One region of the Pseudarthrobacter sp. KH_020_B genome, then DNA from elsewhere that is predicted to be linked to it. Evidence: riboswitches for the same ligand, from Rfam matches in the RefSeq annotation. Region 1 holds a riboswitch; the other holds the start of a gene.
What was found. Region 1 has a riboswitch for cyclic di-AMP ahead of AC3IT0_RS04560 (C40 family peptidase). Riboswitches for the same ligand answer to the same signal wherever they lie in the genome.
Positions count from the first base shown of each region.

Region 2: linked by a shared signal. The riboswitch ahead of AC3IT0_RS03750 (aggregation-promoting factor C-terminal-like domain-containing protein) and the one ahead of AC3IT0_RS04560 (C40 family peptidase) in region 1 are both predicted to bind cyclic di-AMP.

Region 1 covers NZ_CM174506.1:952,049-962,622, reverse strand. The annotation lists gene AC3IT0_RS04595 (alpha-mannosidase) at 296-3,331, opposite strand; gene fdhD (formate dehydrogenase accessory sulfurtransferase FdhD) at 3,472-4,419, opposite strand; gene AC3IT0_RS04585 (molybdopterin molybdotransferase MoeA) at 4,546-5,982, opposite strand; gene AC3IT0_RS04580 (DUF6457 domain-containing protein) at 5,948-6,241, opposite strand; gene mobA (molybdenum cofactor guanylyltransferase) at 6,238-6,963, opposite strand; gene AC3IT0_RS04570 (HNH endonuclease) at 7,036-7,536, opposite strand; gene AC3IT0_RS04565 (NlpC/P60 family protein) at 7,773-8,519, opposite strand; gene AC3IT0_RS04560 (C40 family peptidase) at 8,691-9,365, opposite strand; cyclic di-AMP (ydaO/yuaA leader) riboswitch at 9,436-9,599, opposite strand; gene AC3IT0_RS04555 (M23 family metallopeptidase) at 9,749-10,573, opposite strand.
Region 2 covers NZ_CM174506.1:771,103-781,676, forward strand. The annotation lists gene upp (uracil phosphoribosyltransferase) at 1-477, shown strand, start outside; gene AC3IT0_RS03740 (VOC family protein) at 539-913, shown strand; gene AC3IT0_RS03745 (HAD-IA family hydrolase) at 957-1,637, shown strand; gene AC3IT0_RS03750 (aggregation-promoting factor C-terminal-like domain-containing protein) at 1,687-2,445, opposite strand; cyclic di-AMP (ydaO/yuaA leader) riboswitch at 2,451-2,603, opposite strand; gene AC3IT0_RS03755 (HAMP domain-containing sensor histidine kinase) at 2,684-4,273, opposite strand; gene AC3IT0_RS03760 (response regulator transcription factor) at 4,281-5,021, opposite strand; gene AC3IT0_RS03765 (winged helix-turn-helix domain-containing protein) at 5,642-6,505, shown strand; gene AC3IT0_RS03770 (SixA phosphatase family protein) at 6,812-7,339, shown strand; gene AC3IT0_RS03775 (LysR family transcriptional regulator) at 7,317-8,297, opposite strand; gene AC3IT0_RS03780 (EamA family transporter) at 8,370-9,398, shown strand; gene AC3IT0_RS03785 (TetR/AcrR family transcriptional regulator) at 9,943-10,557, opposite strand.

The DNA of each region.
Region 1 (10,574 bases):
GGCGGGCGTTTGCGAACGGGGATAGATTCTTGGACGCCGGCCTGTTGAGTCTTTGCATTCTTTGGGGGGATGAGTGGTGGCGGGCCGTTGGGGACCGCCCCCACTCAGCCATTTAACGGCCAAGTCCCACCAACCACCATCGATTGCTCCCCACCGGCACCCTCGCCTCGCAAGCTCGGCCAGGGAACCCTGCCGGCGTGGGCCCAGGCCCTTTTGGGCCCGCAAAACGGCCGTTACGGAGCAATCGATGAGTAGTAACCCATGAGTAGTAACCGGATCCCGGTGGAACAGGGTGTTACAGCGCGAACCTCAGGGTCACCAGCTGGAACGGGCGCAGCGACAGCTCCACCGACTGCTCTGCTGCGGCAGTGTTGACGCCCGGCGCTTCGATGGCCCGCTCCAGCAGGTCCGTGGCCTGGACGGCCGTGACCGGGAAGTTGGCCGTGAGCACGCCGGCGGACCGCTGCCCCAGGGACTCATAAAGGCGGACCACAACATCACCCGAGCCGTCTTCGGCAAGCTTGACCGCCTCGATGACCAGGGCCGGGTTGTCCACGGCGAACAGCGGCTCCACACCGCGGGCGCCCTGCACCAGTCGGGGTGCAAGGTTGATGCGGTACCCCTCCTCCACAGCTTCGGCGATCCCGGCGCCGGGGCGGATGGTCACGGTCAGTTCCTGATGGCCCCGGTCCGCCGTCGGGTCCGGGAACTTCGGCGCCCGCAACAGGGACAGGCGCACCACCGTGGTGGTCCCGCCGTCGGAATCCCGCACGCTCCTGGTGACATCGTGCCCGTAGGTGGCCGCATTGGAAATCGCGACGCCGTAGCCGGGCTCGGCCACGTGGATCCAGCGGTGCGCGCAGATCTCGAACTTGGCGGCCTCCCACGAGGTGTTGACGTGGGTGGGACGGAAGACATGCCCGAACTGGGTCTCCGAGGCGGAGCGGTCCGCCCTGACGTCCAGCGGGAAGCCCAGCTTGAGCAGTTTCTCGCTCTCCTGCCACTCCACGGCCGTGGTGATGGTGAGGGAGCCGCTGCCGGCATCCAGCGTGATCCGCTGGGTGAGCGGCGACGAGCCAGCGATCCTTTCCACCACCACAACGGCGCTGGTTCCGGCGTGCTCCAGCCGGATGGCCTGCGCCGCCGTGAGGGCGGTGACGTTGCGGCGGTAGAACTCATCGATGTCCCAGGCGTCCCACTCGTTGGGGGTGTCCCGGTGCAGTTCCAGCAGGTTGCCGCGTGCTCCGGACGCGATGGCTTCGCGTCCGGTGGCGTAGTCGGTGAGGGAAGCAATCAGGCCATCGGCGTCCAGGACTGCCCGGATGATGCCGTTGTCCAGCACATATCCGCCGTCCACGGCGGTCGCCTGGACCGGCTGGCCCGCCGGCGAAAGCTCTGCGGCAGCCAAGGCCGGAACACCGTTGCGCGCATGCGGTGCGGCGTTGAGCAGGAAGGTCCGCGAACCGTCACCGAGGAGTGCGGCCGCTGCCTGCCCAATGAGGGTTTCGAGGCTGGCGCTGATGGCGGCGTAGTTACGTTCCGCGTCCTGGTGGACCCAGGCGATGGCGCTGCCGGGCAGGATGTCGTGGAACTGCTGCAGGAGCACCAGCCGCCAGAGCCGCTTCAGCTCGGCCGCCGGGTACTCGAAGGAGCCGGCGCTGCGGACAGCAGCGGTGGCACACCAGAGTTCGGCCTCGCGGAGCAGGTGTTCGCTGCGCCGGTTGCCGCGTTTGGTCTGGGCCTGGCTGGTGTACGTGCCGCGGTGGAGTTCCAGGTACAACTCCCCCACCCAGACGGGCAGGGAGGAATACTCGTCCTCTGCGTGGGTGAAGAAACTCTCGGCGGAACCCACGCGGACTTTGGGCGACCCTTCGAGGTCTGCGGTGCGGCTGGCGGCCGCCAGCATTTCACGCGTGGGCCCGCCGCCGCCGTCGCCGTAGCCGAACGGGACGAGCGAGGTGTTGCCGCGGCCGTGGTCGCGGAAGTTCCGCTCGGCGTGCGCCAGCTCGCGTCCGCTGAGCTCGGCGTTGTAGGTGTCCACGGGCGGGAAGTGCGTGAACAGCCGGGTGCCGTCGATGCCTTCCCAGTTGAAGGTGTGGTGCGGCATGCGGTTGACCTGGTTCCACGAGATCTTCTGCGTGAGGAACCAGCGGCTGCCTGCCGCCTTGACGATCTGTGGCAGGGCCGCGGAGTAGCCGAAGGAATCCGGAAGCCAGGCTTCGCGGCATTCGACGCCGAACTCGTCGAGGAAGAAGCCCTTGCCCTCAATGAACTGCCGGGCCATGGCCTCACCGCCGGGCATGTTGGTGTCCGACTCGACCCACATCCCGCCCACCGGGACGAACTGCCCGGCCTTGACCTTCTCCCGGATCCGGCCGAAAAGCTCCGGGTAGTACTCCTTCATCCAGGCCAGCTGCTGGGCTGACGAGCAGGAGAACACAAAGCCCGGATCCTCATCCATAAGCGCCACCACGTTGGAGAACGTCCGCGCACATTTGCGGATGGTTTCGCGCACCGGCCAGAGCCACGCGGAATCGATGTGGGCGTGGCCGGTAGCCACCAACTGGTGAGCGGAAGCGTAGGCGGGCCTGGACAGGACCTCGGCCAGGGCTGCCCGCCCGGCTGCGGCGGTGCCGGGGACGTCGTCGGGATCCATCTGGTCCATCATGCGCTCCAGCGCGCGGAGGATCTCATGGCGCCGCGGCTGCTCCGGGGGCAGTTCGTGCATCAGCCCGGCGAGCGTCCAGATGTCCTGCTGGAGTTCCCAGACCGTCTGGTTGAGTTCGGCGATGGCGATCCTGCCCAGCCGGTATTGCGGTGCCGTGCCTGCCGTTGCCTTGTCCCCGTACGGTGTGGCGGCGAAGGTCCAGCCCTGCGCCATGTCCGGGTTGGCGGCCGCTTCAACGTAAAAGTCGACGGACATGCCGCTGCCCAGGAGCTTCAGGGGAATGTACTGGTTCCGGGGCGAAATGGCCTTGATGATGGTGCCGTCGGGGCGCCAGGCGATTCCCTCGCACTGGAAGCCCGGGGCTTCGTTGATGAAGCCGAGATCCACCACGATTTCCACCGCGGTGTCAGGGCCGGTGCCCCACGCCTCCGGGACATCGCCCTGCAGGCGCAGCCACTTGGTTCCCCACGGGCGGCCCCAGGCAGCACCGTGTTCCTGCGGCGCGAAGTTATTCCGCAAGGCTTCCATCACGGACACAGGTTCGCCGGGCGCATCCCAGCTGCTCAGGTTCAGGGGAACGGTGCGGGCGTAAACGGCGGGAATGATCCGCTCGCGGACAAACCGGTCCAGGCGGACTTCGGTGATCCGGCGGTCGTCATGCAATGTAAACCCTCTTAGGTGCTTGAAACTGGAGTACTCGAATCCGGACCAAACGCGTCCAATCGATGGATAAAATCTACCGGCTAGTAGCTCAATAGCCAAGCGTCACCGGAAATCTTCACCCGAAGGTGCTCGCGCCGTTTTTATCCCGGCACTTTCGCGCATTCCTCCGCCGTGGCCTCCCCAAGAACCGGCGCGGGAACCTGCACGGCAACCGGCGCGGGAACCGGTGCCGCGGGCAGCGTGATCCTGCCCTGCCCGGCGTAGATATTCAGGCTGGTGCCCCGGCTGAAACCTGCCAGGGTCATGCCGCTGGCCTCCGCCAGCTCCACTGCCAGGCTCGACGGCGCGCTCACCGCCGCCAGCACGGGAATGCCCGCCAATGCTGCTTTCTGGACGAGTTCAAACGACGCGCGGCCCGAGACCTGAAGGACCAGCCCGGTCAGCGGAAGCAACCGCTCCCGCAGTGCCCAGCCCACCACCTTGTCCACGGCGTTGTGGCGTCCCACATCCTCGCGGAGGCACAAGAGCTGCACGCCGCCGTCGTCCGTTATGCGGAAGAGGCCCGCGGCGTGCACTCCGCCGGTGACGTCAAATACGTCCTGGGCTTCGCGGAGCCGCCCGGGCAGGGAAGCCAAAACGTCGGCCGGTACGGTCAACGGATCCGCCGCCGGGCTGAAATGGGAGGACTTGCGCACTGCCTCGATCGAGTCCGTGCCGCAGATACCGCAGGAACTTGAAGTGAAGACGTTCCGTCCCTTCGCCGGGAGTTCGACGTCGGGCCGCAGCTGGGCTTCCACCACATTGAAGGTCTGGACGCCGTTTTCGTCCTCGCCGGCGCAGAACCGCAGTGAAACCAGCTGCTCGGGAGCCCAGATGATCCCCTCGGACACCAGGAAGCCGGCCACCAGGTCAAAGTCGTCCCCGGGCGTCCGCATGGTCACTGAAAACGACAGCGCGCCGATCCGGATTTCCAGCGGCTCTTCGACAGCCAGGACGTCTTCGCGGTGGCGCACCGGGAACTCAAGGGCATTCGCCGAGCCATCCAGGACGTATTTGTGCACCTTGCGGCGCTGGGTCACCCGCCCCATCAGCCGCCTGCCCGACTGTTTCGCAGGACCCCGTGGACGTTCCGGACCTGCCGGTTGGGACTGTTCATAAGTCCATCATCGCACCACGGGCGGGCCTGCGGAGTCTGTGACCCCGCAGCACGGCGCCTACCCCAGCAGGGCACTCCAGTCCACCGGGCCGGCGGGCTTCGAAGCATCCTTGCCTGCCGCCCGGGTCGCTGCCTTGGCGGCGGGCCGGCCCTTGGGCTTGGTACCCGGCTGCTCAGGCATGGGCACCGGCGGCCCCCACGGCAAGGCGAACGCCGGGACGGGTTCGCCCAGCTGCACGCCATGCGGCGGAACAACCATCACCCCGTGCGCCGACGCCAGCCCGCGCATCATCCCGGGCCCCGTGTGCTTGGCCGGTGAGGCCATCCCGTACAGCAGGCGGAAGGGCATCAGCCTGGTCCGGCCCGGCTCCGGTTCGAGCGTGGTGCCGCACGGGACCTCCTGCACCGGCGGCATGGTGCCGTGGCCCAGCGCGGCCAGCAGCGGTTCGCCCACCGTGGACAATGCCATCATGGCGGCCAGGGGGTTCCCGGGGAGGCCAAGGACAAAGCGCCCGTCGGGGAGCTCGGCCAGGACAGCCGGGTGGCCGGGGCGCATGGCGATGCCATCGATCACCAGCCGGCCACCCAGTTCCGCCACCGCTCGGCGGAGGTGGTCGGTGTCCGAGCGGCCGGTGCCGCCGGTGGTGATTACGACGTCGGCCGGCAGCGCGGAGGGGTCCGGCACCTCGGGCGGGAGGTCGGCCAGGCCGTCGAGCCACTCCGCATAGGAGTCGCCGATCCGTTCCTGGCCGCCGTCGATGCCGCCGAGCATTTCCACAACGGCCGCGAGCTGCGGGCCGAAGGTGTCCCGGACCTGTCCGGGGACCGGCAACCCCTGGGCCACAACTTCGGAGCCGGTCAGCAGGAGTTTGACCACCGGCTTGCCCTGGACCAGCAGGTCATCATGACCGGCCAGGGCCGCGACCGCCAGGTGGGCCGGGTTCAGTGTTACGCCGGCCTTGACCAGCACCTCCCCCGCTTCAGCTTCCTCCCCCGCCTTGCGGATATGCTGCCCGTTCCCGGGTTCGCCGGGGCGGGCGGTGCCGCCGGTCATCAGCAGCGGCAGGCCGTCGTCGTCCGTTCCAAGCACGGCGCTTTCGCTGCGCAGGACCGCTTTGGCGCCGGGCGGGATCAGTCCGCCGGTGACAATGGGACTGGCCTGGTGCGGTGCCAGCCGCTGGCCAGCCTCCGCCACGATCCACGGGCCGCTGCCGTTGACGGCCCAGCCGTCCATCGCAGACGACGCATAGTGCGGCATGTCGTGCAGCGCGGTGATGTCCTCGGCCAGGACCCTGCCCAGGGTCTGGCCCAGGGGAACCCGGCCCGGCGGAATCGGCGTTGCGATGTCAAAGGCGGCTTTGCGAGCCTCGTCCCAGGTGTGGGCAAGGTGCTTTGCCGGGGCTGTCTCCTGCTGGGGGTTTTCGGATGCGTCGCCGGGAGCGGCGGTCACTGAACGGGAGTCATTCGACGGGGGTTCCGGCGGATTCCGCGTCATAGTCTGCGGCAAGGGTGCGGGCACGGTCCATGGCGGCGGTCATGGCAGCGGCGTTAGTGGCCTGTCCCGATCCCGCGGCCAGGCCGGCGGCGAAACCGGCAATAAAGGTGGTGAGCGGGGCGGCCGGGCGAACCACTGAGTGGGCTGCCACGCCGGCCAGCGACAGGATGGTGTTGACGTCGATCTGGACGTCCTCCAGTTCATACGCCTGGAGCAAGGCCCTGCACCACTCTTCCAGCGTCTCGTCCTGGCTTTTCACGCTCTGCCTCCCAATTCATCTGCGGCGGTGTTGCCCCGGAGCCCGGCTAGGGGATCCGGGCCGGCTACTCCAAGTGCGGCGGCATCGTCCCAGGTGTCCACGTCGGCCGTGGAGCCGGCCGGAACGGCGACAAGCTGCACGTCCAGACTAGCAAGGAGTGCCCTCACCGAACCGTTGATTAAGCGTCCTGTGCTTTCCAGTTCCGCCACGGAACGTTGTAGCGCGGCCGTGCTATAAAAACCGACCAGTGGCTGGCGGCGGCCATCGTCCGAGACCGCCACCACGCCGTCCGACTCCAAGCCTGCCGGCGTTCCGGCGGAGTGTTTCCCGGCGGCGGGGCCTCCTGAGCGCAACGCAGCCTTCAGCGCCGCCACCGCCTGCCCCACGTTGGGCATGTCGCAGGCCAGCACCAGCGTCAGACCGGGGCGGTTGCCGCCCGCAGCGGCCAGGGCTGCGAGCCCGGCCGCGATGGCGGCCGCCGGACCGCCAAACGGCGGTTCTTCGCGGCAGCGGAGAAACCCGGCAGGGACTTCCCCAGTAGGCACTTTCCCGGCCTCCGGACCAACCACGACGGCGGCCCGGGCTCCCCCGGCAGCGGTGGCGGAGCGGCGCAACAGGGAGTCGCCGTCGTACATCAGACTCTGCTTGGGCACACCACCGAGCCGCGACGAACGGCCGCCGGCGAGGATGACGGCATCGAAGTCGAGGGGGTCAGCGTCCACCCTCCTAGCTTAACCGCGCGGGCTCGAATACCGCGCGGGGCTGGACTTCAGGCGGCCGGTCAGACGGCCCGGTCAGGCGGCCCGTTCCGGCAGCAGGAAGGGATCCCAGGCCGGCGTGGGCTTCTCAAGTTCCTTGATCTGCCAGATGGTGCCATGCGGTGGTTCCGGGACAAACCTGAGCTTCCAGCCCATTTCAGCCGGCGTGTGGTCGCCCTTGGTGTTGTTGCACCGGAGGCACGCGGCCACCAGATTCTCCCAGGAGTCGGCGCCGCCACGTGATTTGGGCTGCACATGGTCGATCGTGTGGGCACCTTTGCCGCAATACGCGCACCGGTGACCGTCCCGCCGCAGGACTCCGCGGCGGCTGACTGCGGTCCCCTGGTTGTATCTGGGGCGGATGTAGCGGTTCAGGAGAATCACTGACGGCCGGCCCAGAATCTCCTGCGGTCCCACCACAGGATCATCGCCCTCGGCAATGACACTGGCCTTGCCCGTGAGCACAAGCACCAGCGCCCGGCGGAAGGTGACTACCGCCAGCGGTTCATATCCAGCATTCAGAACGAGAGTGCGCATGCACGTACCTCTTTGTGGCCGCACCCGTCAGGGGCACGAGGGCCGGCTGCCCCCGGCATATCCGGGCTATGGATCGACACCACAAGAGTAAACAAAGAATCCCGGGATCAACTAATCCCGGACGTGGCCGCGGTCACGTGTCGGGCCAGGCAGCCGTCCGGATCCGTGCAAAAAGCCCGCAGACAGCAAAGGACCCCCGCCGTGAGGCGAGGGTCCTTCGAAGGCTGAGTCAGCTGCTAGGACACGCGGATGAAGACCGGTCCTGAGCCAACGTTGGCGCTGAAGACAACGGTCTGGTTGCCGTTGTAGCCGCCGTGCACTGCCTGGCCGTTGCCGGCGTATACGGCAATGTGGGCCACGCCCGCGCCGCCGTCGGCGTAGTAGATCAGGTCGCCGGGCTGGGCCTCGGCGGCGCTCACGGTCTGTCCCAGGGACAGGTAGCCTGCAGGCCAGCCGTGGTAGTTGATGCCCACGGCGGCCAGGGCGTTGGTTACCAGCATGGTGCAGTCCTGCATAACACCCAGCTGGGCGTACGCGGCGGACAGGATGGCCTGGCCCTTGCCGCTGGCAGCAACCGGCGCCTTCGGAGCGGCCGCCGCTACGTTGACGGTGGCAGCGGCCTTGGCCGGAGCCGGAGCCGGAGCCGGAGCTTCAACAACAGGTGCGGGAGCCTCAACCGGAGCCGGCGTGGTGGTCACGGCGGGCTTCTCGTAGGAGATGGCAATAGTGGAAGCAGCCGAAATGATGGCGGGGGCGGAAACCTCAACCTCAAGGTTCGAAGCGGAAGCAGCTTCACGCTGGACGCCGGTGTCAGCGTTCGCAGCGATACCACTGGTCAGGACAAGGCCGGAAGCAGCAGCGATAACCGCTGCCTGACGGCCCACGCCGCCGGCGTTGTCGCCGACAGCCTTGGCAATGACAGCCAGCGAGTTGGTCTTGGCGACCTCGGCGCGGTGCCGTGCAACAGTTGCGCGTGTAGTCATTAATTTCTCTCTTTCGTTTTCCTCAGGACCGCGTGGGCAGCCCAAGGGCTTTGGACGCGCCGGCATCTTGGGGGTACGCCGGCACGCCCCGAACGGGGATTTAGCGAAGAGTTTCTCGCGAAGAAACGGTTCCGGCAGCACAGGGCTGCGGAACTGCTGGATTGGAGGAAACTACGGGGCCATCGTGAAGAACGATCCGCCGCCCGTGGATGCCACGGAGTGGAGCAGCGTGCCCTGGGACGGGTTCAGTGCGCTGATCATCATGCCGTTGCCGACGTAGATGCCAACGTGTGCGCCGCCATTCTGCATGACCAGGTCACCGGGAGCCGGTGTGGCGGTGGGCCGCATGGCGGTCCAGGCATTGGTGCGGGGAATGCTGATGCCGGCCTGGGCGTAGACCCACTGGGTGAAGCCGGAGCAGTCCCAGCCATTGGGAGTGGTGCCGCCCCAGAGGTAGGGGTGGCCGATACCGGTGTAGGCAAGTGCTGCCAGACCCGAAGCGGCAGCGGAGGAGACAGTGTCCGCGAGCTTGGAGGCCGCGGCCTCGGTTGCGGCAGCACCCTGGGCCCCGGTTTCGGAGGCCGTGGACTGCGCACGGACCGTCTCAACCTTCGGCGCCGGCGTCGTCTTGATAACGGGGCGTTCGAAGGAAACAGTAGCCGTGGGCGCGGCAGTTACGGCAAGTGCCGTCTGCGCGGAACCGGACTCGCTGGAGGCGGATACGCCGGCGGTGGTGTCCGCGGCGTTGGCCGGAAGCCCCATGCTCAGGATCAGACCTGATGCAGCTGCGATAACAGCAGCCTGGCGACCTACGGTCCCGGCGTTGGCACTGACGGCCTTGGACACGGAGCCCAAGGGGTTAGTGCGAACCGGTTGTGCGCGGTGACGCGCAGAAGTATGGCGTGAAGACACGAAGGTAGCCTCTCCCAATGCCTGCGAGGTGAGCTGTCGGATTCGGATGGGAGTCACCCGGCCGCGCTGCTTCACGGTGGAAGCTTTGCGACTTAACCCCAAGGCCTTCAAAATTCGAAGACCAAAATTGGTTCCCCCGCCCCTGCCAGACGATGTCATGCGAACGGACCTTGAGCGGTGGCAGAGCTAGGCAATCCACTCAAGAACGTCAACTTCGGAAAAGTTGACGCGCTTTAGACGTTACAGGAGTTCCGAGCCAATGTCACATTCAGGTCACGGCATGTCGCTGCGATTTGAGAGTTTGCCATCATTTTGAATCAGAGCCAGCCGGTGGGGTCAACGACTTCGCCGTTGATCTGGACCTCGAAGTGGAGGTGGCAGCCCGTGGAAGCGCCCGTGGTGCCGCTGAGGGCTACGACGTCGCCGCGGCTGACCGTCTGGCCTACCCTGACGCTGGCGGAGGAGAGGTGGTTGTACGTGGTTTCAAGGCCATTGCCGTGATCCACCACCACGCGGTTGCCGCCGCCGTACTGGTGCCAGCCCACGAAGGTCACGGTGCCGCTGGCAGCAGCCAGGACAGAGGTTCCGCACTGTGCCATGAAGTCCTGGCCACGGTGGAAGTCGCCGGAACCGCCGGTGATGGGGCTGATCCGGAATCCGAAGGGTGAGGCCGTAGCCAGCTGGGCCAGCGGCGAGCCGAGGCTTCCGGCAGAGGCGGCGCGGGTAATGGATCCCGCGGACTGGGCGCTCAGCAGCTGCTTCAGCTTGCCGTCGGGATCACCCTGGGTAACCACGGACGAGCGGCTGAAATCAATTTGGGCGGCGGCTTCGGCAGTAACTTCGGGCTGCGGAGCAGCGGAAACGGCTGACGCCGGCTGGCCGGGTGCCGGCGTGGCCATCACGGGGCCGGTCACAGGAACCGTCACGGTGAGTGCCAGGCCTGTGGCTGCCAAAGCGATGCCCGCCTTCTGGCCGAGGCCACTGGCGGCGGCGAAATCCGTCATCTGCCGGAATGGTCCCCGGCGGCGGCGTGCTTCCCGCTGTGGGTCGCGGGGCCTCTCCGCGGTGAAATCCTCGGCCACTCTGGGCGCCGAAGCGGGACCCACCGCGCGACGGCGGCCCCTGGAGTATTGCGTGGTCAAG
Region 2 (10,574 bases), 180 kb from region 1:
ATCGAGACGCCCGTTAGCACCACAGTGGGCACCGCCTTCACCAAGCCCACACCTCTGGTGGTCCCCATCCTGCGCGCCGGGCTCGGCATGCTTGAGGGCATGACCAAGCTGGTCCCCACCGCTGAAGTGGGCTTCCTGGGCATGGCCCGCGACGAAGAAACCCTGGACATCATCACCTACGCGGAGCGGCTCCCGGAGGACCTGACGGACCGGCAGATCTTTGTGCTGGACCCCATGCTTGCTACGGGCGGAACTTTGCGCGAAGCCATTAAGTTCCTGTTTAAGCGCGGCGCCTCCGACGTCACGTGCATTTGCCTCCTGGCCGCGCCGGAAGGCCTGGCCAAGCTCCAAGAGGAACTTGCCGAGGCCAACGTCACCATCGTGCTGGCTTCCATTGACGAACGGCTCGACGAGAAATCCTACATCGTTCCCGGGCTGGGCGACGCCGGAGACCGCCTGTACGGCATCGCCGGCTAGGACAGGGCTGCTCCAGAAACAAGCCTTCCGCTTTCCTGCCGCCGCCGTTAGCCTGTGGCGCATGGACTGGAAACTTGAACTCGTTTTTGTGCCCGTATCCGACGTTGACCGTGCCAAGGATTTCTACGTCAACAAGGTTGGATTCAACCCGGATTTCGACGAGCGGCCCATGGATGGCATCCGCTTCGTCCAGCTGACCCCGCCGGGATCCGCCTGCTCCATCTGTATTGGCGAGGGTCTCAATGACGCCCCTCCGGGTACGGCCCCAAGCCTGCAGATGGTGGTCAGCGACATCCAGGCTGCCCACGCCCACCTCAAGAGCAACGGTGTGGAGGTCAGCGACATAGACATCCAGGACTGGGGGCACTTCGTCTATTTCGCCGATCCCGATGGCAACAAATGGGCGGTGCAGTACATCCCGGGTCGTGCCGCCTAAGACTGTGACGCCGGGTCGTGCCGCCTAAGGCAAAATAGGCAGCATGAACATTGCCGCACCTGCCGCCACGCGAACACTGACCTGCCGGGCCGTCCTTTTCGATATGGACGGCACGCTGGTGGACTCCACGGCAGTAGTGGAGGAGGTCTGGGGAGAATTCGCTGCCCGGTACGGCTTGGACATCGCCGAAATCCTGCGCACTTCGCACGGCGTCCAGGCTGTCGATACCGTACGCCGGTTCGCGCCGGAGGGGGCCGACGTCGTGGCGCTCACTGAGGAACTCGGGGCGATGGAAAGGGTGCGGACTGCGGGTATCGTCGCGCTGCCGGGGGCTGCCGACCTGCTTCGCAGCCTCCCGGCCCAGGCAGTGGCGCTGGTGACCTCAGCGGACAGGACTCTCGCGGACATCCGTATGGACGCCGCCGGACTGGCGATGCCGGCTACGGCCGTGACGGCGGACCGGGTCACGCGGGGCAAACCGCACCCGGAAGGCTATTTGATGGCAGCCAGCCTGCTGGGCGTGAAACCGGAGGACGCCGTGGTGTTCGAGGACGCGCCCGCAGGAATCGCCGCAGGTGTTGCCGCAGGTATCCGGACGGTGGCCGTGGGTCCCAATACGGGCGAGTTGCCGGAAGGCGTGCTCCACATCCCGGATTACAGTGCCGTTTCCGCCTCCGTGGAAACGGACGCTGGGGGACGGCAGATCATTTCTTTCCGGTTTTGAGCCGGCGGATCACCTTCGTGAACTGCCGGCGCCGCTCAGCGAAGTCGGCTTAGTACCAGTTGTTCGACAGGTGGAAGTTCAGCGCACCGCACGGTGACTGGTAGCGCTCCTGGATGTAGTTCAGGCCCCAGTTGATCTGCGTGCGGTAGTTGGTGACGTAGTCCGCGCCGGCGCTCGCCATCTTCTCGGCGGGCAACGACTGGACGATGCCGTACGCGCCGCTGCTGGGGTTGGTGGCCGTGGTGGTCCAATCGGATTCCTTGGTCCACAGCGTCTGCAGGCACTGCATCTGGTCAGCGGACCAGCCATAGGTCGCCAGCCGGCCGGCGGCGTAGGCCTGGGCTCCTGCGGGGTCATTGATCGCCACAACAGGGGCAGGAACCGGCTCGGGAGCCGGGGCAGGGGCAGGAGCCGGCTCGGGAGCCGGAGCCGGTGCGGCCTCCGGTGCAGGGGCAGGTGCCGGGTCGGCAGCCTGGGGCGCCACGTTGATCTCGGCCGGCGGAGCTTCCGGGGTGGCCGGGGCCTGAATCTCGGCTGCTTCGAAGCTGAGGTTCGCTTGGGCGCGCTCTTCTTCGGCGGCCTGGTTGGCGCTGGCTGCAAGCGAGGCCGACTCGGAAGCGTGTGCTGCGGCGCTGACTCCGACCAACAGGGCGCACGCGGTGGCGAACACCGCGACGCGCTGGCCCACGGAGGGAATCCGGGCCGCCTTGGACAGCGGGGACATAGCTGCACCGAAGCGGGACTGCTTGCGGCGGCTGTCGGACTTTGTGTCGCCCTGCGGGCGCGGTTCTACCTTGAATTCAGACATGATGGATCGCCTCTCACACCTGCGGAGTTAGCTGTCGGGTTCGGATGAGGGCATCCGGCCACACGGCACAATCACGTGTTGGCTTAACCCCAAAGGACACTTGGTGCCCGGGACGGTGGGTCCCCCGCCTCTGCCTCTGAAAACGGAATCCGGGAAGCGGCAGAGCTTGGCGTCATCCGGATATGCGGCCCAAAAGGGAACCGCACCTCAACGACGCTACAGGAGCTCGACGCTGAAGTCACATTTTGGTAACAGGAGTCACGACGGCGGTGTGTCGCCTTGCTGCGCTCGGGCGTCGGCTGTCCGCGCCAGGACGCCGGCGGGGAAAAGCAAGGCGACACGCCGTCCGCCCGCCCCGCGATGTCACTTCCACGCTCCCGCCGTGGGCCTCCATGATCGACTGGACAATGGACAGGCCCAGGCCGCTGGTGCCTTCCGACGCCCCGGCGCCCGAGGCAGGTGCCGTACCCTTGCGGGCCGCGTCTGCGCGGGCAAACCGGGAGAAAACATGGTCCACGAACTCCGCAGGGATGCCGCCGCCGTCGTCCGTTACCGTCACCGCCGCGCCGCCATCGGCAGCCTTCCTGACAGCGGTGACCACGGTGGTCCCGGGCGGCGTGTGCTTGCGCGCGTTGGACAGCAGGTTGACCAGCACCTGACGCAGTTGGGACGCATCACCGGTGACGGCGAGCGGCTCGTCAGGCAGTTCAAGGCGCCAGTGGTGGTCCGGGGCAATGACTTTCTCGTCACTGACGGTCTCGATCACAAGTTGTGTGAGGTCAACTTCGCTGAGCTTCAGGGGCTGCCCCTCATCGAGCCGGGCCAGCAGGAGCAGATCCTCCACCAGGGTGGTCATGCGTTCGGACTGGCTCTGGACGCGGCCAAGGGATTTCCGGCCGTCCGGGGTGAAGTCCTCGGTCATCCGCATCAGCTCCGTATACCCGCGGATGGCGGTCAGCGGGGTGCGGAGTTCATGGGACGCGTCGGCAACGAACTGCCGAACCTTGGTCTCGCTCCGCTGCCGCGCCTCAAGTGCGTTGGCGACGTTGTCCAGCATCAGATTGAGGGCGTGCCCTACGCTGCCCACTTCGGTTCCGGGGTTGGAGTTCGACGGCGGGACGCGCACCGCAAGTGCCACCTCGCCCGCATCCAGCGGGAGCCGGGCCACCCGGGTAGCAACCTCGGAAAGCTGCTCCAGCGGCTTCATGGTGCGTCGGATCAGCACGGTTCCTGCCAGTCCGATCAGCGCCAGGCCGCCGAGGGAAACGAACACAAAAGTCCACACCAGCGACGCCAGCGTGCTCTCCTTGGCGGCGAGCGGGAGGCCCGTGACAAGGACATCGCCGTAACCGGTTTCCACGGCCACAATCCGGTAATCCCCGTTGGATAGCGAGCGGTTCACAGGGGTGCTGTTCTGCGTCAGCGCCAGCAGGGTCTGCTTGTCTTCGGTGTCGAGGGCGAGGCGGGTGGTGTCCGAGTCCAGGAAGCCGCCGCTGGGGATCTGGCCGTTCAGGATCCGCGCATTCAGCGTTCCTACACTTTGCCCGCGTGAGTCCAGGGGATCGGGCCTGCCGTTGAAGCCGCCCAAGGGTGGGCGGCCCGGATCGTTCGAGCGTTTGGCGGCCTGGCTCAGCTGCCCATCCAGCTGGCCGGTGAGGAAGGAGTCCATGGAGGCGTAGCTGAACAGCCCCACGGCGCCGCAGATGGCCACCAGCAGGGCCATGGTCAACAGGATCAGGCGCGTGCGCAGATGCCACGTATCCGGTTTCAGCCAGCTCCGGGCTGGTGCTGGCGTTGCTCGCGGCGAGGATGCTTGCGGCGTGGACATGGAGGGGTTACTCGGTCGGCTTGATGACGTAGCCGGCGCCCCGCACGGTATGGATCATGGGCGGGTGCACTGCATCCACCTTCTTGCGCAGGTAGGAAATGTAGAGCTCCACGATGTTGGCCTGACCGCCGAAGTCATAGTTCCAGACGCGGTCCAGGATCTGGGCCTTGCTGATCACGCGTTTGGGGTTCTCCATGAGGTACCGGAGCAGCTCGAACTGGGTGGCGGTGAGCTGGAGGTCGTCGCCTGCCCGGGTCACTTCGCGGGTGTCGATGTTCAGGACAAGATCACCCACCACAAGTTCGGCGGTGTCCATTGCGGCAACGCCGGACCGCTGGACCAGGCGGTGCAGCCGCAGCAGGACCTCCTCCATGCTGAAGGGCTTGGTCACGTAGTCGTCCCCGCCGGCCGCCAGGCCCACGATCCTGTCCTGGACGGCGTCCTTGGCGGTCAGGAAAAGCGCAGGTACCTCCGGCGCGAAGGCGCGGATCCTGCCCAGCAGCTCAACGCCGTCGAACCCTGGGAGCATCACGTCCAGCACCAGGACGTCCGGGCGGAACTCCTTGGCAAGCTTGATGGCCTCCGGGCCGTCCGAAGCCACGCCAACGGACCATCCGGCCATGCGCAGCCCCATGCTCATGAGTTCGGAGAGGCTGGGTTCGTCGTCAACCACCAGGGCGCGGATGGGGGAGCCGTCCGGGTGGGTCAGTTGCGGAAGGTTGTTGGTCATGGAGTGCGAAGTGGCCATGGGACAACTCTCCGATCATTCGGTTAGCCCGCGCTATGGGGTTCCTGTGCGCACGCTGTGAATCCCAGCCTAGCGAGCTGGATGGGCGATCTGGGTGGCCGGGCGGAACGCCGATAATTCGCCGGCGGGAGCCGTTTCCGTTGGACAGACGCCGAAAGGCAACGGGCAATTCCGGCAAGCCATTGCACGGTGAATTCTTCCGGCTTAGAAGCGCGATTGGGTGAAGATTGTTCGCCATGTAGGGCCATTCGTGCGCCCTTCGCGGGCAACAACTGCAGTTTTCTTGCCATTTCAGAATGGTGATCTGCAACACAAATCCGTATTTTGTCTCAGTATGCGGAACAAAGCGCCCTTTGTTACTTGCAAGTTTTCATTGTTACGTTGCACACTTTCAATTGTGAACAAGAACTCAACAGCACCTGCAGCCGCAGAATATTGGCCCAGCACACCCGCTGCTGCCGACATGCGCTGTTGCCGAATGCACGCCTGACCTTCAGACCCCACGAAGTTCTTAGGCATTCGCCCCCCAGCCCAGCGTAGGGCGCCATCCCCAGATTTCATTGCGGGGACAACCAGCATTCGAGCCGCGATGACGGCCATTCACATTGAGGTAAGCATTCATGTCAGTTGCATCTGGATACGTCCACATCTCCGTCCGTAACGCAGGCAAGGCCGGCCAGGCTTCCGGCCTCCGCCAGGGATTCGGTGCCCGACCGGCATTCGCCCCGGCCGCCCCTGGCGCCAGCTTTCCGGCCCCCGGCTACACACCCCAGGGCTACAACCCCAATTCCTACGGCCAGCTCCGCGCCGTCCAGCCCGCCGAAGCCGCGCCGCTGACTGCGCCCACTCCGGTCATCGCGGGACCCAACACCGTCCGCCCGGTCGCCAATGACACCGTGGCCCGTGGATTTGTCGTGTACATGGGCATCGACGAGGAGACCGCAGCGGCTGCCGGAACCTCCATTGCCAAACTTGCCCAGGAGATCCGCGCTTACGCACAGTCGCTCGTGACCGGTGCCGAAAGCTACGCAGCCGTGGCCGTGGCCCCGGCCGGCACCCCCGGTTCCGCGCTCGACGTCGTCCGTTCCACCTTTGGTGACCCCACCGTGAACGCGCAGAAGCGCACCGAGACTGCGCGGCTGCAGCCCCAGGACCCGCGCCCGTCCGGCGTCCTGATCGACCTTGCCCGCCGCGAAGTCCACCTGGACGGCGAATCCCTGAACTTGACCTTCAAGGAATTCGAACTCCTGAACTACCTCGTGGAAAACGGCACCCGCACAGTGGGCCGCGACGAACTGCTTGAGGGCCTGTGGCGCAACGCCGAGGAAGTCCCCAACGAGCGCACCATCGACGTCCACATCCGCCGCCTCCGCTCCAAGCTGGGCCGCCTCGCCAACACCGTCCGCACCGTCCGCGGCCAGGGTTACCGCTTCTACGAGCACCCCGAAGTGATTGTCTGGGCCGCTCCGGAATACTCGATCTAGCCCTACTTCAGTACATCGAAAAGGCGGCACGATCCCTCTGCGCCTGCGCTCGTACCTCACGCAACAACGGCGCTTTCGGTATGTGCCGCCTTTTCGCGTTCAGCCGGGCTCTCTGGGCATTGGCCTCCGCGGCTGGTTCGAGGGCGCGGTGGCCCGGGTTTGTCACGGGGAGCATGCTTTTAGCTTCGCCGCCCTCGGCCGGGCCCGACATTCCGCGGGACTGGACTCTTGGTGCGGCCAAAAGCGTGCTGGGCGTGACGGCGGCGCCGCGGGTCGGGTTTCTTCGCTGGGGTCTAGGCTTGGGGGATGAGCGACCACCACATCAAGCGCCTGGTGATCATGCGGCACGCCAAGTCCGACTGGCCTGGCGGCGTCGCGGATCATGAGCGGCCTTTGGAGGAACGAGGACACCGCGAGGCGCCCCTGGCCGGTAAGTGGCTGGTCAAGCACGGCATCCTCCCGGACTTCATCCTGTGTTCCAGCGCGCTGCGCACCCGCCAGACCTGCACCTGGGTCTGCTCTGAACTGGGGGATAAGGCCCCGACGCCGAAGCTTGAGGACGGTCTCTACGCCGCCTCTGCACTGCGGATGCTCGCCGTGGTCAACCACGTGCCTGACACCGTCACCACCCTGATGCTCATCTCGCACATGCCTGGCGTCCAGGACCTCGCCATGCATCTGGCGTCACGCGACTCAAACCACGACGCCTACATGGACGCCGCCACCCGCTACCCCACCAGCGCCCTCACGGTCATGGAAACGGAAAAATCCTGGGCCGAGCTGGACGGGCAGGACGCCCGGCTGACCAAATTCAAGGTGCCGCGAGCCCACTGAGCCCAAAGGACCCAGCATCTCCACTGGACCCGGCGACCTCCCGGGTCCCATCGCCCGCGCTGGACCCGGCGACCTCCCTCAGCAGTCCGGCGACGTACTGGATGCCGGGGCTGGCGGCCATGGTCCGGCGGTACACGATGCCCACCTGCCTGACCTGCATGGGGTTGACCAGGGGCAGGGCGACGACGTCCGTAGGCAGTGCGGGCCTGCCGAGGCGCGGGACCAGCGCCACCACGGCTCCCTGCTCCACCAGGGCGATGTGGGTTGCAAAGTCGGGATCGTAGACCCTGATGTCCGGCACCCGGCCAAGATCGGCGAAGATCCGCAGCAGCGCCTCGTTGCAGATGGCGCCGTGCGGGGTGCTGATCCACCGTTCATCCACGAGGTCAGGCGGTTCCACCTCGCCGCGTCCTGCCAGCGGATGGTCGCGGTGCACCAGAACGTCAGCAACGTCTTCGCACAGCCACTCAAGCGCCATGTGCTCCGGTATCACCAGCGGGACGGAGTTCCAGTTGTGGACCACCCCCAGGTCCGCCTCGCCGTTGGCCACGCGCGCCACGGCTTCCCGCGGATCCTCGGCCAGCACGCTGATGTCCAGGTCCGCTCCGGATGAAGCCAGCCGTCCCAGCAGCGGCCCCACGAGGCCCCGGCAGGCCGTGGAAAAGGAAACAACCCTGAGGTGCCCGGTGGGCTTGGCCGGATCCGCCAACAGGGTGGATTCCAGTTCCTCGAGCTCCGACAGGATGCGCCGTCCGTATGCTGCCAGGGTGAGCCCCCGCTCGGTCAGCAGCACCCCGCGGCCGCGGCGCTCCAGGACGGGGAACCCGGTCTGCTTCTCCAGCTTCTTGATCTGCTGGGAGACGGCGGACGGACTGAAACCCATCACCTCCGACGCCGCTATGACCGAACCGTGCTGTTCAATGGCCGCAAGGGCACGCAGGGAACCGATCTCAATCATGAAGCAAACGTACATGATTCGACGCAGAATTCAACGCTGGTGCTTCATCTGGAGTTCTGCAAGAGTGGGACCGTGAATCTCCGACACTCCCTCCTCGCTGCCTTGGTCGCCGTTCTCTGGGGCCTGAACTTCGTGGCCATCGACTTCGGCCTGCATGCGAACGGCCGTGAGGTTCCCCCGCTGCTGTTTGTGGCCATGCGATTCCTCCTGGTGGTCTTCCCCTGGATCTTCTTCATCACGAAGCCCGACGTCAGCTGGAAGGCGATCATCGGCGTCGGAGTTTTCATGAGCGCGGGCCAGTTCGGCCTCCTCTACCTGGCCATGGCGCTGGGCATGCCGGCAGGCCTCGCCTCCCTGGTCCTCCAGGCGCAGGTGCTGCTCACCGTCCTCCTGGCCGCCGGGTTCCTGCGTGAGCGTCCCAGCAGGAGCCAACTGGCCGGCGTCGTTCTTGGCGTTGCGGGGCTGGCCGTGGTGGCTGTCGGCCGAAGTGCCGTGGCCCCGGTGCTGCCGCTCATCATCGTGTTGGGAGCCGCGCTGTCCTGGGCTGCCGGAAACGTTATTGCGCGTCAGGCCAAGGCCGCCTCCGGGCTGGGGCTGGTGGTCTGGTCCGGCGCCGTGGTGCCGCTGCCCCTCGCTGGACTGTCGCTGCTGGTGGACGGCCCGGATGCGGTGTTCGGCACGCTGGCAGACCTCCAACCGGCCACCATCCTGAGTGCGCTGTACACGGCCATTTTCGCGTCGCTGGTGGGGTACGGGATCTGGAACCGGCTCCTGGCCAGCTACCCGTCGTCGGCCGTGGTGCCCTTTACGCTGCTGGTTCCCGTGGTGGGCATGAGCGCTGCCTGGCTGGCGTTGGGGGAGGTGCCGACGCCGGCCGAACTGGCTGGCGGGCTGCTCCTCCTGGGCGGGGTGGCGACGGCGGTGCTCGCCGGACGCGGCCCGCGTGATCAGCGGCCGGGTCAGCGGCGGGGAGCCGGTTTGGCACCCGCCTTGGTACCTGGTTTGGGTGCGGGCTTGCGGACCGGGGAGGCGGACGACGACGGCCGCTTGGCTGCTGAGGTTGGCATCCGGGCGGGTGCGCGGGAGCCTGACGCGCGCTGAGCGGTTGCGGCACCGCGGGGTGCCGCGCCCCGGGCTGCGGCGCTTCCGGTGGCCGGGCGCCGCGCAGCAGGGCGGCCACTACCGGAAGCGGGCCGCCGCTTGGCTGGCGAGGGCCTCCGTCTGGCAGTCCCCAGCCGCCGTCCCGCCGGCCACGCTGCGCCGAGGAACAGGACCGCAAGCGTGGCCACCGCGGAGGCGGCGCCCCAGTAGAAATAGTTGTCCGGATCCCCGGTGGGGAGAGGCGTACCGAAGAACGACGACTGCTCGGCGAAGGCCAGCTCCCAGGTGCTGACGAAGGCCAGGGAGAAGGCAATGGTGAGGCTGGATCCCGCAGCGGTGGCTACCAGGACCAAGCGGCGCCCCCGGGCCAGGACCTCCGCCACGGCCGCTACGTAGGCCAGCGCAACCAGGCCCAGGAACGTGACCATCACGGCCTCTTCCAGGGTGATGGCGGTGAGCACCAGCATGCCCAGGGCGGCGACGGCCGCGATCAAGGCAAACTTCCCGCTGTTCCCCATGTGGCGCATGTGTTCAATCATCCCCGCTACTTCACGACATAGCCGCGCATGATTGCCATGATTGCTGCAACGCTTTGGTCACGGGTGCGTTCCGGGTTGTAGGTCTGCCGGTCCAGCCCCACCACAAAGCAGGCGCCAAAGATCGCCGTTTCGAGGCTGCCCCGCGACATCGTTTCGTCCACCGGATAGGCAGCAGCCACGTTCTCTATAGCCGCGCCGATCACCGCCAGGAGTTCAGACCGAAGCACAGCGAACGTGTCCCGCCATTCGCTGGGAGTCCGCCAGTTTTCGCTCACCCACAACCGGGCGAAGGATGGGTAATCGGCCATAAAATCCATGGCCTGGCCGATCATTGCCTCCATGGCCAGCAGCGGATCGGCCCCTGGGTGGCCGGCCTCGCTGAGCAGCCGCACCTTCAGGATGTCCACGCCGTGCCGCAGCAGCTGCGCGATCAGGTCCGATTTGCTGCCGAAGTTGTAGTAGACAGTGCCCTTGGAGACACCCGCCGCTGCGGCGATCTCGTCCACAGTGACACCCGCTGCGCCCCGCTGGCCGATCAGCTCCATGGACGCGTCGAAAAGCTTCTGCCGAGTGGCATTGGTCCGGGCCGGGCGGAGCTTCTTCTCGGCCGGCCCGTGCATGGCCGGATCATGTCCAA